One region of the Janthinobacterium sp. GW822-FHT07H11 genome, then DNA from elsewhere that is predicted to be linked to it. Evidence: predicted binding sites of a transcription regulator. Region 1 holds the regulator's gene; each other region holds the start of a gene.

The links. The regulator HrcA, encoded in region 1, represses chaperone genes, less so after heat shock. The targets are predictions, from matches to a motif close to TTAGCACTCNNNNNNNNNGAGTGCTAA.
Region 2: rpoH (RNA polymerase sigma factor RpoH) is a predicted target of HrcA. The motif match lies at 2,990-3,016, and genes of this name have one in related genera.
Region 3: groES (co-chaperone GroES) is a predicted target of HrcA. The motif match lies at 4,409-4,435, and genes of this name have one in related genera.

What each region holds. Positions count from the first base shown of each region.
Region 1 covers NZ_CM179507.1:6,223,115-6,230,315, reverse strand. The annotation lists gene AC3RCJ_RS27590 (enoyl-CoA hydratase/isomerase family protein) at 1-835, shown strand, start outside; gene mmsB (3-hydroxyisobutyrate dehydrogenase) at 859-1,764, shown strand; gene AC3RCJ_RS27580 (hypothetical protein) at 1,930-2,535, opposite strand; gene AC3RCJ_RS27575 (hypothetical protein) at 2,572-3,150, opposite strand; gene AC3RCJ_RS27570 (HAD family hydrolase) at 3,398-4,123, shown strand; gene hrcA (heat-inducible transcriptional repressor HrcA) at 4,211-5,227, shown strand; gene fur (ferric iron uptake transcriptional regulator) at 5,286-5,717, opposite strand; gene AC3RCJ_RS27555 (outer membrane protein assembly factor BamE) at 5,913-6,542, shown strand; gene dapB (4-hydroxy-tetrahydrodipicolinate reductase) at 6,555-7,201, shown strand, end outside.
Region 2 covers NZ_CM179507.1:1,298,853-1,306,053, forward strand. The annotation lists gene AC3RCJ_RS05805 (cytochrome P450) at 1-603, shown strand, start outside; gene AC3RCJ_RS05810 (antibiotic biosynthesis monooxygenase family protein) at 600-947, shown strand; gene AC3RCJ_RS05815 (hypothetical protein) at 944-1,396, opposite strand; gene AC3RCJ_RS05820 (hypothetical protein) at 1,575-1,841, shown strand; gene rpoH (RNA polymerase sigma factor RpoH) at 1,932-2,825, opposite strand; gene ftsX (permease-like cell division protein FtsX) at 3,312-4,232, opposite strand; gene AC3RCJ_RS05835 (cell division ATP-binding protein FtsE) at 4,229-4,972, opposite strand; gene ftsY (signal recognition particle-docking protein FtsY) at 4,980-6,041, opposite strand; gene AC3RCJ_RS05845 (MerR family transcriptional regulator) at 6,209-7,159, opposite strand.
Region 3 covers NZ_CM179507.1:5,486,651-5,493,851, forward strand. The annotation lists gene AC3RCJ_RS24215 (LysR family transcriptional regulator) at 1-842, shown strand, start outside; gene lgt (prolipoprotein diacylglyceryl transferase) at 922-1,746, shown strand; gene AC3RCJ_RS24225 (EVE domain-containing protein) at 1,754-2,218, opposite strand; RNA gene ssrS (6S RNA) at 2,308-2,485, opposite strand; gene AC3RCJ_RS24235 (cell division protein ZapA) at 2,675-2,986, opposite strand; gene AC3RCJ_RS24240 (DUF904 domain-containing protein) at 2,986-3,276, opposite strand; gene AC3RCJ_RS24245 (hypothetical protein) at 3,406-4,152, opposite strand; gene groES (co-chaperone GroES) at 4,676-4,966, shown strand; gene groL (chaperonin GroEL) at 5,017-6,666, shown strand; gene AC3RCJ_RS24260 (hypothetical protein) at 6,876-7,201, shown strand, end outside.

The DNA.
Region 1 (7,201 bases):
CTTTGCCGAGGAATACCGGCTCGACCACCGCATCCATACCTATGCGAAACCGCTGCTGGTGTGGGGCGGCGGCATCGTCATGGGCGGCGGCCTGGGCCTGATGGCCGGTGCCAGCCACCGTGTCGTGACGGAAAGCACGCGCATCGCCATGCCGGAAATCACCATCGGCCTGTTCCCCGACGTGGGCGGCAGCTGGTTCCTGGGCCGCATGCCGGGGCGCAGCGGCCTGTTCCTGGGCTTGACGGGCGCGCCCATGAACGCGGCCGACGCCCTGTTCGCGGGCCTGGGCGACTATTTCCTGCGCCAGGAAGAGCGGAACATGGTGCTCGACGCGCTGGCGCTGGCGCAATGGCAAGCCAGTCCGCAGGCGAACAGCGAGCAGCTGGACCGCCTGCTGCGCGGCTTCTCGGCCCCTGCATCCATGTTGCCCGTTTCCGAAGTGCGCGCCAACTTCGACGCCATCGCCGCCTTGACGCAAGCGCCCACCTTGCCCGAAGTGGTGGCCGCCATTGCCGCGTATGACGGCGATTCGGCCTGGCTGCAAAAGGCAGCCCACTCGCTGGACAAGGGCGCGCCCAGCTCGGCCGCCCTGGTGTGGGCCATGCGTGAACGCACGCGCCACATGAGTCTGGCGCAAGTGTTCCAGCTGGAACTGATCGTTGCCGTGCAATGCTGCGCCCATGCGGACTTCAGCGAAGGCGTGCGCGCCTTGCTGATCGACAAGGACAACGCGCCGCAGTGGCAGCCGGCCAGCCTGGCCGAGGTCAGCGATGCGTATCTCAATGAATATTTCACGGCGCCATGGGATAGCCATCCCTTGCGCGACCTGCATTAAAAGAACAACAGGAGACTTCAACAATGCAACATATCGCTTTTATCGGCTTGGGCAACATGGGCGCGCCGATGGCCCGCAACCTGGTGGCTGCCGGCTTCCACGTGTCCGTGTTCGACCTGGCGCCGGCGGCCGTGGCCTCCCTCGTCGAAGCCGGCGCCACGGCGGCCGCATCCGCCAGCGCGGCCGTGCAGACGGCCGACGCCGTCATCACCATGCTGCCGGCCAACAAGCACGTACAGGAACTGTACCTGGCGGCAGGCGGCGTCCTCGATTCGGCCAAGCCGGGCGCCCTGTTCATCGATTGCAGCACCATCGCCGCCGACGTGGCGCGCCAGGTGGCGCAGGCAGCCAGCGAACGCGGCTTTGCCATGATCGATGCGCCCGTCTCGGGTGGTACGGCGGGCGCGGCGGCCGGCACCCTGACCTTCATCGTTGGCGGCCCGGACGCCGCCTTGCAGCAGGCGCGGCCCTTGCTGGAAAAGATGGGCAAGAACATCTTCCATGCGGGCGAGGCGGGCGCGGGCCAGGTGGCGAAGATTTGCAACAACATGCTGCTGGGCATTCTGATGGCGGGGACGGCCGAGGCGCTGAACCTGGGCGTGGCGCATGGCCTCGATCCGAAAGTCTTGTCCGACATCATGGCCAAGAGCTCGGGCCGCAACTGGACCCTGGAAGTATACAACCCGTGGCCCGGCGTCATGGATGGCACGCCTGCCTCGCGCAATTACACGGGCGGCTTCGGCACGGCGCTGATGCTGAAGGACCTGGGCCTGGCGCAGCAGTCGGCCTTGTCGGCGAACGCGCCCACGCCCTTGGGCGGACTGGTGCGGCAGATGTACCAGATGCATGCGCAGGCCGGTTATGCGGCGCAGGACTTTTCCAGCATCGTGCAAATGCTCAATCCCGCTTTGAGTGCAACTGACGCCTGAGGAATTGTGGGCAAAAAAAAGCCCGCTGGTGAAAGCGGGCTAAATCCAATTCTTGGAAGAGTTGGAGGAGACAGATGCATTATGCTGCATCGCCACATATAACTCCAATTTATCTTTGGAATATCAATTATTGATTCCGGTGATATCTCTTCCTGGCGGTAAGGCTTACACCGGGGAACAGGCAATCTTCACGGTGTTCACCACTGCGCTACCCATGCGGCCCACGCCCGTCGACAGGCCTGTTGCCGGATCGACCTCCACGCTGCATTTCAGGCCAGCAGGGCTGGTGATCACGTCAATGCCAAACGGCTGGCCGTCGGCTACCGCGTCAGGCATGGTGAAGGTGGTCGCGCCCTTGACCAGTGTCAACTGGCGTGCCGTGCTGCCGTTTGCCAGGACCAGGCCATCGACGGTCAGGCCCGTGATCGTGCCGCCCACGGCGTAGCTGTTTTGCGTGCAGTTGACGAGAGCCTGGATGCTCACATAATGGCCTGCAGAGCCGCTGCCGCCGGAGATGGTACACGTCATGTGGTCTGGCTGCTGCTTGAAGCTAATGTTGTAGTCCGTGCCGTAGTCGATGCGTTTCGGGAAGGTGAACGAGCTGGCGCCGACCGGTGGCGAGACTGTGTCGCTGCCGTTGGCGAGGATCAGGCCGCTATTGTTCAGGCCGGTAATCGTACCGCTGACATCATATGAGGCCTTGCCGCCGCAAGCGGCCAGGCCCACGGTCAGCAACAGCGCGGCCAGAGGGCGCAAGCAGGATGACTTCATGTGTTTCTCCAAAATATAAGTGACGGATCGTAAGGATTACTTGGGCGTGCAAGCAACGACCAGGCTGGCATTGTTGGCTGACCCCATGGTGCCTTTCGGATTGCTGACGGTGCAATCGAGGCCTGCAGGATTGGCCAGCACGGAAATGTTGTACTGCGAGCCATCGCCGACGGTGGCAGGGAAGGTGAAGCTGGTGGTGCCGGCTTGCGGGCTGACGCTGCTGGAACCATTGATCAGGATCAGGCCGTTGGCGTTGAGGCCGGAAATCGATCCGCCCAGCGTGTACTGGTCGGTAATGCAGCTGACGTAAGCCATGGACACGGAATAACTGTTTGCCTTGCCGCTGCCGCTGGTGATGGTGCAAGTGGCGCCTTTTGGCTGCTGGGCAATGGTGATATTGTAGCTGTCATCCGTCTTGACGAGTTTGGTGAAAACGAAACTGCTGGCGCCTGAGGTGATGGGCAAGGTTTCATCGCCATTTTTCAGGATCAAGCCGTCCTTGGCCAGGCCGCCAATCGTGCCGCTCAGGTACAGATTGCCGCCGCTGCCGCCGCAGGCTGCCAGTGTGGCAGCGCACGCCGCCGCCAGCATCGAGCGCAGGTACAAATTTTTCATACATTCTCCAAAACGAATTAGGTAGGGTAGCGCAATACGGACGCTGGCGCCGCATTGGAATGGCGCCTATTTTAGTCTATCTGGCAAGCCGATTGATCTTGCCTTGTATCACCCTGTAACAATTTTTCCTTGCCAGGCGCCGGCCTGGCCCCACTTGCGGAGGGCACGGGCATGCCGGCGGCAGCGATCAATGCGACAATAGACACCCGCCGCACGCCCCGTCGCGGCACCATTTTGTGAACCAGCCATGTCTCTTGCCCCTGTAAATGCTGCCGTGCCGCCCAAGGCCATCCTGTTCGACCTGGACGATACCCTGTGGCCCATCGCGCCCGTGATCGCTGCCGCCGAAACCCTGTTGCACGACTGGCTGGCCGTGCATGCGCCGAAGGTGGCGCAGCAGTTTTCGATCGAGGTGCTGCGCCAGCATCGTTTGGCCATGCTCAATGAGCAGCCGCATTTTCATGGCAACCTGATTGAATTGCGCCGCGCGGGCTTGTTGTCGGCCTTCGAGGCGGCAGGCGAAGACCCGGCCCTGGTCGACCAGGCCATCTTGCAATTCATGGCCGCGCGCAACCGCGTCCAGCCGTATGACGATGTCCTGCCCGGCCTGGGCTGGCTGGGACAGCGCCTGCTGGTCGGTTCCATCTCGAATGGCAATGCGGACCTTGACATTATCGGCCTGGCGCAGCATTTCAGGATATCCATCGCCGCCAGCGACTTTGGCGTGGCCAAGCCCGATGCCAGCATCTTCCTGGCCGGCTGCGCCGCGCTGGGCGTGGCACCGGACGAGGCGGTGTACGTGGGCGACGACCTGTATTTCGACGTCACGGGAGCGCAAGGGGCGGGCATGCGTGCCGTCTGGATGAATCGCAAGGGCAGCGATGCCCACCTGGCCGCCGGCGTGCGGCCCGACGCCATCTGCGCGAACTTTGATGAATTGCTGCTCTGGCTGCGGGGCCAACTGGAAGATTGATCGCCGCTGGGCGGGCGAACGTGCATAATAGGACATATTGGCGCACCGCCCCTGCGGTACCAGAATACTTGCTTAATTAAATACACCATGCAACTCGATACACGTGCCCAAACCCTGCTGAAAGCCCTGGTCGAGCGATATATCGCCGACGGCCTGCCGGTCGGTTCGCGCGCCTTGTCGAAGATTTCCGGCCTCGACCTGTCGCCGGCCACGATCCGCAACATCATGGCAGACCTTGAAGAGCTCGGTTATGTGTCCAGCCCGCATACCTCGGCGGGCCGCATACCCACGCCGCGCGGCTACCGCATCTTTGTCGATACCTTGCTGACCGTCAAACACCTGGACGAACACCTGGTGGAGTCGCGCATGCGCCTGCAAACGCAGCAGCCGCAAAAGACCATCGCCAATGCGGCGCAGATGCTGTCGTCGCTGTCGCAGTTCGCCGGCGTGGTATTGAGCCCGCGCCGCGAATCCGTGTTCCAGCAGATCGAATTTTTGCGCCTGTCCGAAAAACGCATCCTGCTGGTGATCGTCGGTCCCGGCGGCGACGTGCAGAACCGCCTGTTGCTGACGGACGCAGACTATACGCCGGCGCAACTGGTGCAGTCGGCCAACTATATCAACCAGAATTATGGCGGCCTGTCGTTTGACGCCGTGCGCGTGCGCCTGCAGGGCGAACTGCGCCAGTTGCGCGACGATATGGGCAGCCTGATGCAGGCGGCGGTGGAGGCGGGCAGCGAGGTGATGGCCGACCATACGGACGACATGGTGATCTCGGGCGAGCGCAACCTGCTTAGCGTGAGCGATCTGTCATCGAATATGCATTCGCTGCGCCAGATGTTCGACATGTTCGAGCAAAAAACGGGCCTGATGCAGTTGCTCGACGTGTCGAGCAAGGCGACGGGCGTGCAGATCTTCATCGGCGGCGAATCGAACCTGGTGCCGATGGATGAAATGAGCGTGGTGACGGCGCCGTATGAAGTCAACGGCAAGATCGTGGGTACGCTGGGAGTGATCGGGCCGACCCGCATGGCATACGAGCGGGTCATCCCGATTGTCGATATCACGGCTAAATTGCTGTCCAACGCGCTCAGCCACCATTAGCGATGGCTGAGGCCTGGTATCGAGGGCTTGCCGGGCGCGCCGCGCCGGCCGCCGTGGGTCAGGCGGTTTTGTGCGGGCAGGCCGTCTTGATGCAGTTGCCGTAGATGGCCAGCGCGTGTTCGGCGATCTTGAAGCCACGCTCCTCGGCCACTTTTTGCTGGCGCACTTCGATGTCTTCGTCGAAGAATTCTTCGACCCGGCCACAATCGAGGCACACCAGGTGATCGTGGTGGGAACCTTCGTTGAGTTCGAAAATTGCCTTGCCCGTTTCAAAATGGTTGCGATTTAGCAAGCCAGCTTGTTCGAACTGGGTGAGGACACGGTAGACAGTTGCCAAACCGACATCCATATTGTCGGCCAGCAGAATCTTGTAGACGTCTTCCGCGGTCAGGTGGCGTACCGGGCTACTCTGGAAGATATCGAGTATCTTCAGGCGAGGCAGGGTGGCTTTCAGGCCGCTTGCCTTGAGATCACTAGGATTGTTACTCATGTTTGTTGCTCGTATGTGGGTCAGGTGCTTTATCATATAGCGTTTTGTCGGGGAGTGCCAAAATATGCATTTTTTGGCTGGCCGGTCACTCCTGGCGTTTTGTTCATCCAATTGAGGTCATTTATGCGCGTAACACCGGCTGTATTGCCATCTCTCTGGCACCGTATTTCATTTCGAGCACCAGTCGTGGCGGGCATGGTCTGTGTCGCGCTGACGGTGTCCGGCTGTGCCAGCCGCGGCATCCTGGGCGAAAAGCCGGCCATTACCCAGAAAGAAGGCAAGGAAGTCGTGCCCGAGAATGGCGCGCAGACGACGACCGTCACGCCGCTGCAGAAATTCATGTGGTTTTTCTCGCCGTATCGTCCAGACATTCAACAAGGCAACTTTATCTCCGAAGAAATGCTGGCCCAGCTGAAAGTGGGCATGACGCGCGAGCAGGTGCGTTTCATCCTTGGCACGTCCTTGCTGACCGATATTTTCCATGCAGATCGCTGGGATTACCCCTTCCGCCTGGCCAAGGGCAGTGGCGAAACCACCAGCAGCCGCGTGGTCGTGTTCTTCGACAAGGAGGGCAAGGTGTCCCGCTTCGAGGGCGGTAACTTGCCGACGGAGAAGGAATACATCGACCGCATCGCCGGTCCTTCGCCCTTCGCCAAGGTGGCCAAGGCGGACGTGCCTGCCGCTTCCGTGCCGTCGCCCGTGGCGCCAAGCGCCGTGCCGGTACCGGCCGATGCCGCGCCCGCCATTCCGGTGAGCAAGCCTGACGTGGCGCCGGCACCGGCGGCCGATGCCGTGCCAGCTGCCGAACCCGTTCCCACCAAATAAGCTGGAAATACAATGACTGAACTGAAAATTGCAATCGCGGGCGCCAGTGGCCGCATGGGCCATATCCTGATCGAAGCGGTCGGCAACGCGCCCGACGCCGTGCTGGCCGGTGCGCTCGACCGCGCCGGTTCGCCCTCCCTCGGCCAGGACGCGGCCGCCTTCCTGGGCAAGCCTGCCGGCGTGCCGATCGAGTCTAGCCTGGCTGCTGGCTTGGCGAACGCCGATTTCCTGATCGACTTCACGCGTCCCGAAGGCACTTTGCAGCACCTCGCGTATTGCGCCGAGCATGGCATCAAGATGATCATCGGCACCACCGGTTTCGATGACGCGGGCAAGGCCGCCATTGCCGCTGCCGCTGAAAAGACGGCCATCATGTTCGCGCCGAACATGAGCGTGGGCGTAAACGTCACCATGAAGCTGCTGGAACTGGCCGCGAAAAGCCTGTCCGAAGGCTACGACATTGAAATCGTCGAAGCGCATCACCGCTTCAAGGTCGATGCGCCGTCAGGCACGGCCCTGCAAATGGGCGAAGTGGTGGCTGGCGCCCTGGGACGCGACCTGAAGGAATGCGCCGTCTATGGCCGCGAAGGCGTGACGGGCGAACGCGACCCGTCGACGATCGGCTTTGCCACCATCCGCGGCGGCGATATCGTGGGCGA
Region 2 (7,201 bases), 1.5 Mb from region 1:
GGAGAACAACTGGCCGACGCGCAGCAAGCGGCCGATGCCCTGTTGCATGGTTTCACCGCCTTGCTGCGCGAGGCGGATGCCTTGCCCGGCAGCTTGCTGCATGACATCGTGACCGGGGCGGATGCCGTGGGCTGGCAGGCGTCTGGCGGCGTGCTGGCCAACTTCGTGGGCTTGCTGTCGCAGACCTGCGACGCCACGGCCGGCTTGCTGGGCAATGCCGTCGTGGCCTTGCGCGTGCAGCCTGAATTGTCCACGCAAGTGCGTGCCGCGCCCCGGCTGTGGCCGGCCATGCTGCGCGAGGTGGCTCGGCATGATCCCGCCATCCACAACACGCGCCGCTACACGGCCGATGCCGTGGCATTGCACGGCGTGCGCATACCGGCCGGGCAGATGATCGTCGTCGTGCTGGCCAGCGCCGGCCAGGCGGAGTCGGGCTTTGGCCATGGCCGCCACGCCTGTCCGGGCCAGCCCATCGCGCAGACCATCGCCACGGCATGCCTGCAGGCATGGGCCGATGGGCTGGAAGACATGCCGCTGGCATGGAGTTATTTGCCTTCGCTGAACGCCCGCATCCCCGTCTTCAGCGCTGGAGAAACAGCATGATCGCCGTGATTTTTGAGGTCTGGCCCAGCGCCGAAGGGCGCCAGCAGTACCTGGACTTGGCGGCATCTCTGCGGCCCTTGCTCGACGAGGTCGACGGTTTCATTTCCATCGAACGCTTTGGCAGCCTGAGCGAGCCAGGCAAATTGCTGTCGCTGTCTTTCTTTCGCGACGAAGCGGCGCTGGCGCAGTGGCGGCAGCTGGAGGCGCACCGGGTGGCGCAATCGGCCGGCCGGCAGGGCGTGTTCGACGATTACCGGCTGCGCATCGCCGGCGTGGTGCGCGATTACGGCATGCTGGAGCGACAGCAGGCGCCCGCCGACAGCCAGCGCCGCCACGGTGTTTAGCGGGGCAGCGCGCCCTGCGTGATCTTCACCTTGACCCGGTAGGTGGGCGCGGCCGCATTCAGGGCGGGCGGCGTGGCCGGGTCGACGTCGAGCAGGGTGAACGTCAAATGTTTGACGGTGACGGAACTGGCGGCGCCGGGCATGGAATCGGATAGGACGATGTCGGTGCTGCCTGCGCTGTTGAGCAAGCTGAAGCTGTAGCTGACGTAGCCTTTCCACACGCACACGGCGCCCTGGCGGCAGCGGCTGTCGTTGACGCGCTCGAGCTTGAGCGTATCGGTGGCCGTGATGGCCACTTGCTCGCCGGGCGAGAGCACGTGGGTGACGCTGCGCGGCGTGTTTTCCGCGTCGCCGGCGCTGCCGGCCGCGCCGCAGCCAGCCAGCATGGCCAGGCAGGCGATGAGCAGGGGGAGCAGGTAGCGGCGATATGGTGGATGGAGGGAATGCATGTTTTTCCTTTCAGATAGAGCATCTTCGGCGTGGCGTTGACGCGCAAGATAACAATAATCATAACAAAATGATATTTTTCTGGCGCGCCATTGGCGTGTCGTGGATGAATTGACGCGCCGGCCACGCGGCACGCCGATTACTGCGTAGAATGGCTGTTTTGAAAATCAGGAAACAACCATGAAAAAAACTGCCCTGGCGAAAAGCGATGCCAAGAAACTGATGGGAAAGATGAATGTTCCCGGCGCCGGTGCATTCGGTAAGGAAGCGGTGGTCGTCGACCGCCGCGAGCAGCGCAAGCGCGACCAGGCCCTGGGCCTGGTGCCGTTCGCCGTCAAGCTCAATAGCGACCTGGTGTTGCAATTGCAGACGCTGGCCAAGGAAGGCGGCACGGATCTGAATGAATTGGTCGCCGAGCTGCTCGCCAAGGGCTTGGCTGCAGCTTAACGGCCGACCATGTTTATCTGTTGATAAACATCAAGGTTCAAAACTAAAAGGCGCCTTGCGGCGCCTTTTTCACTGCGGCCCTGCCGTGCCTTATACGTAGGCCGCCAGCGCGCCCTTCATTTTTTTCAATGCCGCCACTTCAATCTGGCGGATGCGTTCGGCCGATACGCCAAACTCTTCGGCCAGCGTGTGCAGGGTGGCGCCGGAGCCGTCGTCGTTGGCCAGCCAGCGCGCTTCGATGATGCGGCGCGAACGGTCGTCCAGCTTGCCCAGGGCCGTTTCCAGGCCTTCCGATTGCAAACGCGTCACCTGCTCCGCTTCCAGCACCTTGGTCGGCTCGCTTTGCTCCGACGACAGGTAGGCGATCGGCGAAAACTTGTCGTCCTCATCGTCGGTCGGCGATTCCAGCGCGATGTCGCGGCCGCTCAAACGCGTTTCCATCTCGATCACTTCTTCGCGCTTCACGTCGAGCAGCTTGGCCAGCGCATCGATCTGCTTCGGCGTCATCGCGTCCAGGCCCGTCTTGTGGCTGCGCAGGTTGAAGAACAGCTTGCGCTGTGCCTTCGTCGTCGCGACCTTGACCAGGCGCCAGTTTTTCAGGATGTACTCGTGCATCTCGGCTTTCACCCAGTGCATGGCGTACGACACCAGGCGCACGCCCTGGTCCGGATCGAAACGTTTCACGGCCTTCATCAGGCCGATATTGCCTTCCTGAATCAGGTCGGCGTGCGGCAAGCCATAGCCCAGGTAGCCGCGGGCAATCGAGACCACCAGGCGCAGGTGCGACAGCACCAGCTCCTGCGCGGCGGCCAGGTCATTTTTTTCGCGCAGGCGTTTCGCCAGCGAAATTTCTTCGTCGTGGGTCAACATGGGCAGACGGTTCACGGCCGAGATATAGGCGTCGATATTGCCCAGATTGCCGGTGAACCCGAGGCCCAGCGCATTATTTTTGGTCGGAACCAATGCGGACGTTGCGGACATCATAGTCATGTTTTCTCCCTCGTAGTCTTGCTTTGTTCCAGTTGGCCATGTCACGCGACATGGCCTGCTTGTAGCTTCTTCTTGCGTATCCGGTCTTGCACTTTACAGATCGCGGCTCCATCTACATCTGGCGCTCATGGCGGTTCTGCTATTGGTATGTCCCTATATTAGCACTCTCTGCCTGAGAGTGCCAATCAGCACATTTAATCGTCCTGATAGCCTAAATACTATGGCGATTTACTAGTTAATAATTTATCTGAAAGGTGCCGCCAGGGCCCATGGTGACTGCAGTGTGCACCTGTTCGGCCGCGCCCGAAAGCGCTGCACGGTTCTTTTCGTCAACATGGCTAGTCTACGGCCTCTGGCTGAAGCGAACCTTAAGAATACTTGTTAAATATCAAGATAACCACAATATGTGGGGAATGGCAAAAAAGCAAGGCGAGGCTGAGGCGCATGGCGACGCCTGGGGCGCCGCCATGGCAGGGAAGGTCAGTTCAGGCGCGCCAGGTGGCGCTGCACGCACAGGAAGGCGCCGATCAGGCCCAGGCCCGCGCTCAGGGCCAGCAAGCCGGCCATCGGCAGCGGCGCCAGCGGCACCAGCTGGAATTCCGACGCATATAAACGGGCAAATTCGGCAATCGCGGTATTGAGCGGTTGCAAGGCCAGTGCCACGGCACCCAGGGCCACGGCGCCGGCGCACAGGCCCAGCAGCGCGCCCGTGTAATAGAAGGGGCGGTGGATGAAGGTGTCGGTGGCGCCGATCAGTTTCGAGATGCTGATCTCGTCGCGCTGCTGCATCACCTGCAGGCGGATGGTATTGAAGACCACGGCGATCACGGCCACGCCCAGGGTAATGGCCAGCAGCAGCAAGACCAGGCGCAGCACGCCGAGCAGGGCCGCCAGGCGCTTGACCCAGGCCGAATCGACTTGCGCCGATTCCACGCCGGGCAACTGGCGCAGCTGTTCCGCCACGGCGTCGACATCCTGCGCCTCGCTGGCCGTATTGAAGGCGTCGAGCTTGAGGACATAGCTGTCTGGCAAGGGATTGTCGCCCAGCGTGCTCAGCACGTCGGCCAGGCCGCTCTTGTTCTTCAGCGTATCGAGCGCCTGTTCGCGCGGGATGAAGACGATCTTGGCCTTCTTGTCGTGCACGATCTTGCGCATTTCGCCGGCCAGGGCCACGGCCTGGTCGCGCGGCGTGTCGATTTTCAGGAAGACGCTGATCTCCGGGTCGACCGACATCTGTTCCGACATGGGGCGCACATTGTCGAGCATGGTCAAGCCGGCAAACGGCAGCGACAGGGCGATGGCGACGACAAAGACATTGAGCAGGAAACCGCCAGGCGACTTGCGCAGGTGGATCAGCGCCGAGCCCAGCGCGAAGCGGTGTTGACGGAACCAGCCTCTCATGGCTGTTCTCCCTGCGCGTCGTCCAGGCCGGGGGCGGGCGCGAAATCGGGATCGGGCGGGGCGAACACGGGCGCCTGCGTGGCCTTGTCGATGGCGACCAATTGGCCGTTCTTCAGGTGGATCACGCGGGCGGCGGCGTCGAGCATCTGTTCGTCGTGGCTGGAGATGAGGCAGGTCACGCCCACGGAGTGGAACGCTTTGAGGGCGTCGAGCACCTTGTCGGCGCTGGCGCGGTCCAGGTTGGCCGTCGGTTCGTCGGCCAGGATGATCTGCGGCCGGTTGACGATGGCGCGCGCGATCGACACGCGCTGCTGCTCGCCGCCCGACAGCGACAGCGGGCGCGCCAGCGCGCGGTCGAGCAGCCCGACCTTATCGAGCGCGGCGCGCGCGCGCTGCTCGGCGGCAGCCTTTGGCGCCCCGACGACGAGCAGCGGCAGCATGACGTTGGCGAGGATGGAGCGGTCGTTCAGCAATTTTTGCTGCTGGAAGATCAGGCCCATGTTGCGGCGCAGGAAGGGCACGCCGGCCGGCTTGATCTTCGCCATGTCCTGGCCATTGACGATCAGCTTGCCCGAGGTGGGGCGTTCCATGGCGGCGATCATTTTCAGCAAGGTGGACTTGCCGGCGCCCGATGGCCCGGCCAGAAAGACCAGCTCGCCTTTCGCAATGCTCAGCGAAATGTCGCTGAGCGCCACTGCGTCGGGGGAGTATTGCTTGGAGACGTGCTGAAATTCAATCATGTGAGGCTTATCCGAGCAGCGCTTCGACAAATTCGGCAGCCACGAAAGGCTGCAAGTCTTCAATTTTCTCACCGATGCCGATGAAATACACGGGCACGGGGCGCACGCGGGCGATCGCCGCCAGCACGCCGCCCTTGGCCGTGCCGTCCAGCTTGGTGATCACCAGGCCGCTCAGCTGCAGGGCGTCATCAAACGCCTTCACTTGCGTGAGGGCGTTCTGGCCCGTGTTGCCGTCGATGACGAGCAGCGTTTCATGCGGCGCGCCCTCCATGCCCTTGCCGATCACGCGCTTGATTTTCTTCAATTCTTCCATCAGGTGCAACTGTGTCGGCAGGCGGCCGGCCGTGTCGACCATCACCACGTCGATGCCGCGCGCTTTCGCCGATTGCACCGAGTCGTAGGCCACGGCGGCCGGGTCGCCCGATTCCTGCGAAATCACGGTGACGTTGTTGCGCTCGCCCCAGACCATCAATTGTTCGCGCGCGGCGGCGCGGAAGGTGTCGCCCGCGGCCAGCAGCACGGACTGGTTGTTCGACTGCATGTGCTTGGCCAGCTTGCCGATGGTGGTGGTCTTGCCGGCGCCATTCACGCCGGAAATCATCATCACCAGCGGCTTGTGGCGGCCCAGCTCGAAGCGTTTTTCCAGCGGCGACAACAGCTCGATCAGCAGCACTTTCAGGGCGGCCTTGACGGCGGCGGCGTCGAGCAGCTTGTCTTCCTTGACCTTTTTCTTCAGTGCCGTGAGCAGGTAGTCGGTGGCGTCGATGCCGGCGTCCGACATCAGCAGCGCCGCTTCCAGCTCTTCGTACAGGGCATCGTCGATCTTGGCCCCCACGAACAGCACGGACAGGGTATTCGACGTCTTCGACAAGCCCGCCTTCAGGCGCGCCATCCAGGATTTTTTTTCTGGCTCGGTGGCAACGATCACGGGCACCACGTCGGCCGGCGCACCCGTCAGGGCGCCCGATGGCGGCGCGGCTGGTGCAAGGGCGGCGGGAGGAGGAGCGGGCTCGACACTGACAGGAGCGGTTTCCGGAGCGGCAGGTTTTTTCTTGAAGAAACTAAACATGGATTGAGTGGTGGCGGGTGCTGACCTTAGGCCCGGCGGCGCCGGACACTGTTGATACGGGCTATTCTACCAGAGCGCGCCCGGCGCTTCATGCTTTACTGTTCGATTGGCAACATTGCGCGCGCATGCGCGAAGTTCGCCGCAGTTGTGCCGCAGTCACCGCGCAATCAGTGCGTTTGCAGGGCCTCGGCCTGGTGGCGGCGGCGCCAGTCGGCAATGCTTTCCTCCACCTGGCGCAAGTCGAGCACGTGCAGGAAGGACGGCGCACGCTTGTGGAGCACGGGGCTGCGTCCGCCGGCCCACAGTTCGACCTGGGCCGGCAGGCAGGCGTGCAGCTGCTGCAGGCTGTCGCGCGTCTGCCTTTCCTTGCTGGCGCTGGAAAAGGACAGCGCCACGATGTCGGCCCGCTGTGCGCGGGCAGCGATGGCGATATCGCTCAGCGGCGTTTCCACGCCCAGCGACATGCAGTGGGCGCCCGCTGCCACGCACAGCGCCTCGGCCATCAGCAAGCCGAGGCCGTGGCGTTCCTGCGGCAAGGTGGTCAGCACGATGCGCGGGCTACGAAGGCTGGGGCTGCTTGCCTGTGGCAGCGAAAAAATGGCGTGGCGCATCACGGTCTGCAGGGTTTCGCTATACAGATGTTCTTCATACACAGCCAGGTCGCCGCAGGCCCATGCCTCGCCGACCAGGCTGGTGAGGGGGGCGATGACCTCGATGGTGAACGCTTTCAAGCCCAGTACGGCCAGCGCCTGGCGCAGGGCCATGCCGAGTTCCGTCATCTGGTGGCTGCGGCACAAGGCCAGATAGTGCTCGATTTGCGGTTGCGGCTGTTGCGGGGCGCTGGCGCCCGTGCCAGCCAGTTGCTGCAGCTGCACGATGGTGTGCTGCATGATCTTGCCGGGGCGAAAGCCCAAGTCCAGCAGGCGCTTTACCATGCGCAGCTTTTGCACCTGTTCCGCCGGATAGCTGCGTTCGCCAAAGGCATCGCGCTGTGGCTGGGGGAAGGCGTAGCGGCGTTCCCACACGCGCAAGGTTTCCTTGGCCAGCCCTGTATCGCGCTCGACGTCGCTGATGCTGAAGGCGGAAGGGGGTTGCAGCGTTTGCAGGTCAGTATCCATGCCAGGTTTTTGCTCGCTTGCGGAAGAACGTGGCATGCATTT
Region 3 (7,201 bases), 740 kb from region 1:
CCGTGCGCCTGCACATGACGCAGCCGCCGCTGTCGCAGACCATCATGGCCCTGGAAGAACTGCTGGGCGCGCCCCTGTTCGTGCGCACGCGCCGCGAAGTGCAGCTGACGCCGGCCGGCAGCGCCCTGCTGCCCGAGGCGCGCCGGCTGCTGGCGCAGGCGCAGGAGCTGCCCGCGCTGGTACGCCGCGCCGCGCAGGGCGAGGCGGGACGTTTGAGCCTGGCGTTTGTCTCGTCGGCCGACTACAGCGTGCTGCCGCCCCTGCTGCGCGCGTATCAGACTGCCTATCCGCAGGTGCAGATCGCCCTGCAGGAAGCGACGTCCGACCTGCAGCTCGAGGAACTGCTGGCCGGGCGCACCGATGCGGGCCTGTTGATCCCGCCCCTGCCCGAGAAGGCGAAAGAGGCGCTCGACTACCTGCCCGTGCTGGCCGAGCCGCTGGTGCTGGCCGCGCCGTCCGGCCTCGGCCTGTTGAATACGCCGGGTCCGGTGCGCCTGCAGGACTTGCCGCCCCTGCCCCTGATCATTTTTCCGCGCGCCATTTCTCCCGCCCTGCACGACGCGATCCTCGGCGTGTTCCGCGCCGCCAGCATCACGCCGCAGATCGGCCAGCAAGCGATCCAGATGCAGACCATCGTCAGCCTCGTCTCGGCTGGCATGGGCATCGCGCTTGTGCCACAATCGGTATCGAACCTGATGCGCCCCGGCGTAGAATACAGGCCGCTGCAGGACGCCACGCCGCTGGTGGAAACGGGCCTGGCCTGGCGCCGCGACAATCCGTCAGCCGTGCTGCAAGGCTTCCTGGCGCTGCTGCGCACGCAAATATTAAATATTGGTAACTAAATTAAGTGGCCGCTAAGACATAAAACCGCCGCTGCGGCCATACTACGCAACCTTGGCTTTACACAAAGAAAGAAACCCGATGCTGATACACCCGATGCCCGACCCGATCGCCATACAAATCGGCCCGCTCGCCGTGCACTGGTACGGCCTGATGTACGTGCTGGCCTTTGCCCTGTTCATTGCCCTGGGCCGTGTGCGCATCCGGCAGCCGCACATCGCCGCGCTGGGCTGGCAAAAGGAAGACCTCGACGACATGCTGTTCTATGGCATGCTGGGCGTGGTGATCGGCGGACGCCTGGGCGAAGTGCTGTTCTACCGCCCCGAATACTTCCTGCACAATCCGCTGGAAATCTTCATGGTCTGGCATGGCGGCATGTCCTTCCACGGCGGCTTCCTCGGCGTCATCGTCGCCATGTACCTGTGGAGCCGCAAGGCGGGCCGCAACCTGTTCGACGTGCTCGACTTCATCGCGCCGCTGGTGCCGCTCGGCTACGCGGCCGGCCGCATGGGCAACTTCATCAATGCCGAACTGCCGGGCCGGATCGCCCCCGAAGGCTTGCCATGGGCCATGCAATGGCCGGGCATTCCGTATCCCGTGCACCCGTCGCCGCTGTACCAGATGCTGGTGGACGGCATTTTGGTCTTCATCATCCTGTGGCTGTTTGCGCGCAAGCCCCATCCGCGCATCGCCGTGGGCGCCATGTTCACGCTGCTGTATGGCTGCGCGCGCTTCTTCACGGAATACTTCCGCACGCCGGACTGGGAAGTCGTGTGGCTGGGCGTGCCGATCACGTCGGGCCAGATGCTGTCGCTGCCGATGATCGTGGGCGCCATCGCGCTGCTGGCGTGGTCGTACAAGAGCCGCATCATGGCCACGCCGCCCACCAAGGCGCGCGCAGCCTGAAGCACCGTCAAGCCTGTAGCTTGCTTGTAATCACCGTCCATTGCGCCGGCGTCACCGGCGTGATGGACAGCCGGCTGCCCTTCTTGAGCAGCAGCATGTCTTCCAGCTCCGGCATCTGGCGCATGGCGGACAGCGGCAGCAGCGCCGTCTTCTTCAGGCCGCGCACGTCGACGCTGATCCAGCGCGGCTGCTCTTGTGTAGCCTTCGGATCGAAGTACTTGCCGCCCTCTTCAAACTGGCTGTGATCGGGATAGGCGCCGCTGGCCACTTCGGCCACGCCCGCCACGCCCGGCTGCGCGCAGCTCGAATGATAAAACAGTACGCCATCGCCCTCCCGCATGCCGTCGCGCATGAAGTTGCGCGCCTGGTAGTTGCGCACGCCAAACCAGGGCAAGGTGTGCCCGGGCGCCGCCATCAGGTCGTCGATGCTTACTTCATCGGGTTCCGATTTCATCAGCCAGTATTGTTTCATGCAGACTCCGTATCAAAGCGACAGACGTAAAAAAACGGTTGCGCATGATGCGGCAACCGTTTTCAGTTGGTACTACAAGGTACTGCAAATTGGGCCCCGCCTGTGCCGCTATGCCGGCATCCCGAACCAAACGGTTCAAGGTGGTCACGTTAGTTCAATTTCGGGTTCGTCGAACGAGCGACGCTCACTCCCATCAAACAAAATTCGCAACCGATGCGCATAAATGGTTCAAGGAATATATGGCAATCGCGAACACCGCAGGGTAGACCCAAGTTTACTCCTTTGATCGCGCATCGCAAAGACAAATCGTACCGTGTCCGCTTAAAATCCAATTAATAACACTGAACAAAACCGTAGCGAGCGGCGATGAATTGTGGTCGAGAAGCGCAACTGTGCGAATGCACAGAGAGCATCGCAGGCCGCAAGGCGCGACGCGTAGTAGGTTTGGTTCGGTGTTTAAAAAAGGTTTTCCTGGGGCGTCAATGCGCTATCCAATACCGTGTGCATGGCCGAGATTTTCTGCTTCACTTCCAGGATCGTCAATTCCGACAGCGGACCTTGCGGCGACTTCACGGAAAGGAACTCGGCGGCCACGCCCAGGGCGGCCAGCACGGCGATGCGGTCGTTGCCCTTGACCTTGCCCGCGTCGCGGATGGCCTTCATCTTGCTATCGAGATAGATCGCCGCTTCGCGCAGCGCGCGCTCCTCGCCGTCGCGGCACACCATGCTGTAGGACTGGCCCATGATATTGACATCGACACGCGGCATTACGCTTCCTTCTCGTTCTCGGCAATATAGGCGCCCGCTTCCGAAGCGGCTTGCTCCAGGCCAGCCTGCACCAGTTCCGGGATTTTTTCCAGCAAGGCCTCCACGCGTTCCTGCGCCTCGCGCATGCGCTGCACATACAGGGCGTTCTCGGCGGACAGGGCGGCATTGTCCTTGCGCAATTGCGCGTTTTCACGGCGCAGCGCATGGGTCATTTCGGCCAGCAGGCCTATTTTGTCGGATAATTCATTGAATTCGGAAATCATCCCGCCACTATAGGGCGGACGCTCCATGGGCGTCAATCGAATCACGCCGCTGTCACACATATTTACATCAATGCACGGCAGTTGGCGGACAATACACGCTTTTTCCGGCGCTTTTCGCCATCTGCACGCATCCGCCGGCGCCGCGATGGCAGCGTTTTACTCGTCGACGTAATCAGGTTCGATATCGAGTCCGCCATAGCGGTTTTCGCAAGAGCGGCGCACCAGCGTCTGTTGCCCGCCCTTGCCGTCAAGCACCATCGTCAAGTCGCGGCAAGTACGGTGGTAGCTGCCAGGTTTGGCGTCCGTCCGCGAAGGCGTCAAAGTGACGCGCAAGGGCACGGCATTGCCCAGTGCCTTGTTGCTCCATTCACGGCTCTTGCCATCCTCTTCATCTTTCAAGGTACGCACGGCGGCCGTCAGCAAGGCTTGCTGTTCCTTCGCATTCAGCTTGGCGATGGTGACGTCGGACAGGAAAGGCGGATACACGACGGGCGCCGGGTCCTTGCCCTGCACATCCCAGTTGCCGCTGTTCTGCGAACAGGTGCGGCGGCTCAGGTCTTGCGACTTGTCGCCCGCCGTGACGACGAATTTCAGGTCGCGGCAGAGGTGCGCCTTCAGGCTGTGCTCCGTCATGCCGGAATTGCTGAAGTTATACGTGACCTTCACCAGCACGCCACGGTCGCCGCCGTTGTCCCACACATGCGCTTCCTGGTCGTCGTCATCCTTGTTGAGGTCGTTGAACAGTTCATTGAGCAGCATGTCCTTTTCCAGCGGCGTCAGGGTGGCCACGGTGATTTCGTCGACGATGGTCGGCGTTTGCGCGGTGGCATTGCCCAGGCAGGCGAGGCCGATGACACTAGCGCCCAGCAGGCGCAGCACGGGACGGGAAACAGGAAATGGCATGGTGTTCTTTCGGCGCAAGTGGTGATAATGATATGCAATTGCAATCATCTTATCAAATTCCATAGTAAAACTCTGTTTCCTGCGCGTACAGGAACGCCCCCCATTCGTACGGCATGCTAGAGTCGCTGCTGTTGCTGACGCCCGGGAACAAGGCTTGCGCCAGCGCAAACCCTGTGCAAATGCAGGCTGCGCATAACAAGTATCAATATGTTCCCCTTGAATAAGCCCTTGAAGTTGACCCATACCGTCCCTATAATTAGCACTCGTTAGTAGAGAGTGCTAACAAACTCTTTCGTAGCTATCCTCAGGACTGATGGTGCTTGCCAGACCACTGCAGGGAACGCTACGCGGCGGGCGACGCCGCGATGCACCACTGCCGCAGACAGGCAAGGACAGGATGACCTGGGGTTTGCTTGACCGTTGCGGGCTGCTTTCAACGGCGGTCACTGAAAGCACGTCTGGCGCTGTGCCCGACATGTATTCATTTAGCAACACCTATCCATTGAACTTTAAGGAGTTTTGTATGAATCTGCGCCCATTGAACGATCGCGTCATCGTCAAACGCCTCGACCAGGAAACCAAGACTGCGTCCGGCCTCATCATTCCTGATGCAGCTGCTGAAAAACCGGATCAAGGCGAAGTCCTTGCCGTAGGCAATGGCAAGATTCTCGACGACGGCAAGGTCCGTCCTCTGGATGTCAAAGTAGGCGACCGCGTCCTGTTCGGCAAGTACGCCGGCCAAACCGTCAAAGTTGACGGCGATGAGCTGCTGGTCATGCGCGAAGAAGACATCATGGCGATCGTCGTCAAGTAATTGTTTCCACGTTGTAGACAGATACATCCCGAAACTCAGGAGAATTGAACATGGCAGCTAAAGAAGTAGTATTCGGCGACGCAGCGCGCGCCAAGATGGTCGAAGGCGTCAACATCCTCGCCAACGCAGTCAAAGTAACGCTGGGCCCGAAAGGCCGCAACGTCGTGCTGGAGCGCTCGTTCGGCGCCCCTACCGTCACCAAGGATGGTGTGTCGGTAGCGAAAGAAGTTGAACTCAAAGACAAGCTCATGAACATGGGCGCGCAAATGGTCAAGGAAGTTGCTTCCCGCACCAGCGACAACGCCGGCGACGGCACCACCACCGCGACCGTGCTGGCACAAGCCATCGTGCGCGAAGGCATGAAGTTCGTTGCCGCCGGCATGAACCCGATGGACCTGAAGCGCGGTATCGACAAAGCGGTTGCCGCGACCGTCGAAGAACTGGCGAAAATCGCCCGTCCTTGCACCACGACCAAGGAAATCGCCCAGGTTGGCGCGATCTCGGCGAACTCGGACTACTCGATCGGCGAGCGTATCGCTGAAGCGATGGAAAAAGTCGGCAAAGAAGGCGTGATCACGGTAGAAGACGGCAAGTCGCTGAACGACGAGCTGGACATCGTTGAAGGCATGCAGTTCGACCGCGGCTACCTGTCGCCATACTTCATCAACAACCCGGAGAAGCAAGTTGCCGTCCTGGACAGCCCATTCGTCCTGCTGTGCGACAAGAAAATCTCGAACATCCGTGACCTGCTGCCGGTACTGGAACAAGTCGCCAAGGCTGGCCGTCCACTGCTGATCATCGCGGAAGACATCGAAGGCGAAGCGCTGGCCACCCTGGTTGTGAACAACATCCGCGGCATCCTGAAAACCTGCGCAGTGAAAGCACCAGGCTTCGGCGACCGCCGCAAAGCCATGCTGGAAGACATCGCTGTCCTGACCGGCGGCCAAGTGATCGCTGAAGAAGTCGGCCTGACCCTGGAAAAAGTGACCCTGGCCGAACTGGGCCAAGCGAAACGCATCGAAGTGGGCAAGGAAAACACCATCGTCATCGATGGCGCCGGCGAAGCTGCCTCGATCGAAGCACGCGTGAAACAAGTGCGTGTACAGATCGAAGAAGCGACCTCGGACTACGACCGTGAAAAACTGCAAGAGCGCGTCGCCAAACTGGCTGGCGGAGTTGCCGTGATCAAGGTTGGCGCAGCCACCGAAGTCGAAATGAAAGAAAAGAAAGCCCGCGTTGAAGATGCACTGCACGCTACCCGCGCTGCCGTGGAAGAAGGCATCGTGCCAGGCGGCGGCGTAGCCCTGCTGCGCGCACGCGCCAACATCACGGTCAAGGGCGACAATCCTGATCAAGATGCCGGTATCAAGATCGTCCTGCGCGCAATGGAAGAGCCACTGCGCATGATCGTGCAAAACGCTGGCGAAGAAGCGTCGGTCGTCGTGGCAGCCGTCCTGGCTGGCACGGGCAACTACGGCTACAACGCTGCCAACGGCACGTATGGCGACATGGTGGAAATGGGCGTTCTGGACCCAGCCAAAGTGACCCGTTCGGCGCTGCAAAACGCCGCTTCGATCGCTTCGCTGATGCTGACGACCGACTGCATGGTCTGCGAAATCGCTGACGACAAGGCAGCCGGCGGCATGGGCGGCGGCATGGGTGGTATGGGCGGCATGGGCGGCATGGACGGCATGATGTAATGTCCCGCGGCCTGTCGCGCAGGCGACGGCGCGACAGGCCGCACACGCCGGGACGGGACAGGCAGACCAAAAGCTGCTTGCGCCTGCCCGGCAGCCCCGAGAGCCATCTTCTACGGAAGGTGGCTTTTTTTCGCCTATCGATTTAGCAAGCCCGTTAGCAAGCCCGTTGGCAAGCCCGGCGATTGCCCGCCTGCACGTTTTGCTTTAGCATGGCCGCCATCGTCCCTCTTTCTCACGCCACCATCATGCCGCCACGCGCCTCTTCTTCCAAAACCACCATCATCGCCGGCATCCTGGCCGGCTTGCTGGCCGCCGGCCTCGGCGCTTTCTACCTGCACCAGCAGTCCGCGCCGCACGGCGATCATGCCCCGGCCGCGAGCAGCCCGGCAGCGGCACAGGAACAGAATGCGCGCGCCGTCGATGCGCTGATGGCTTTGCCGGAAATCAAGGCCTGGTCGGCGCATATCGAAAAGGCTAGCGGCGGCCGCGCCCATGGCGCCGTGATGGAAACGTCGCCCGATGCGCGCCTTATCGA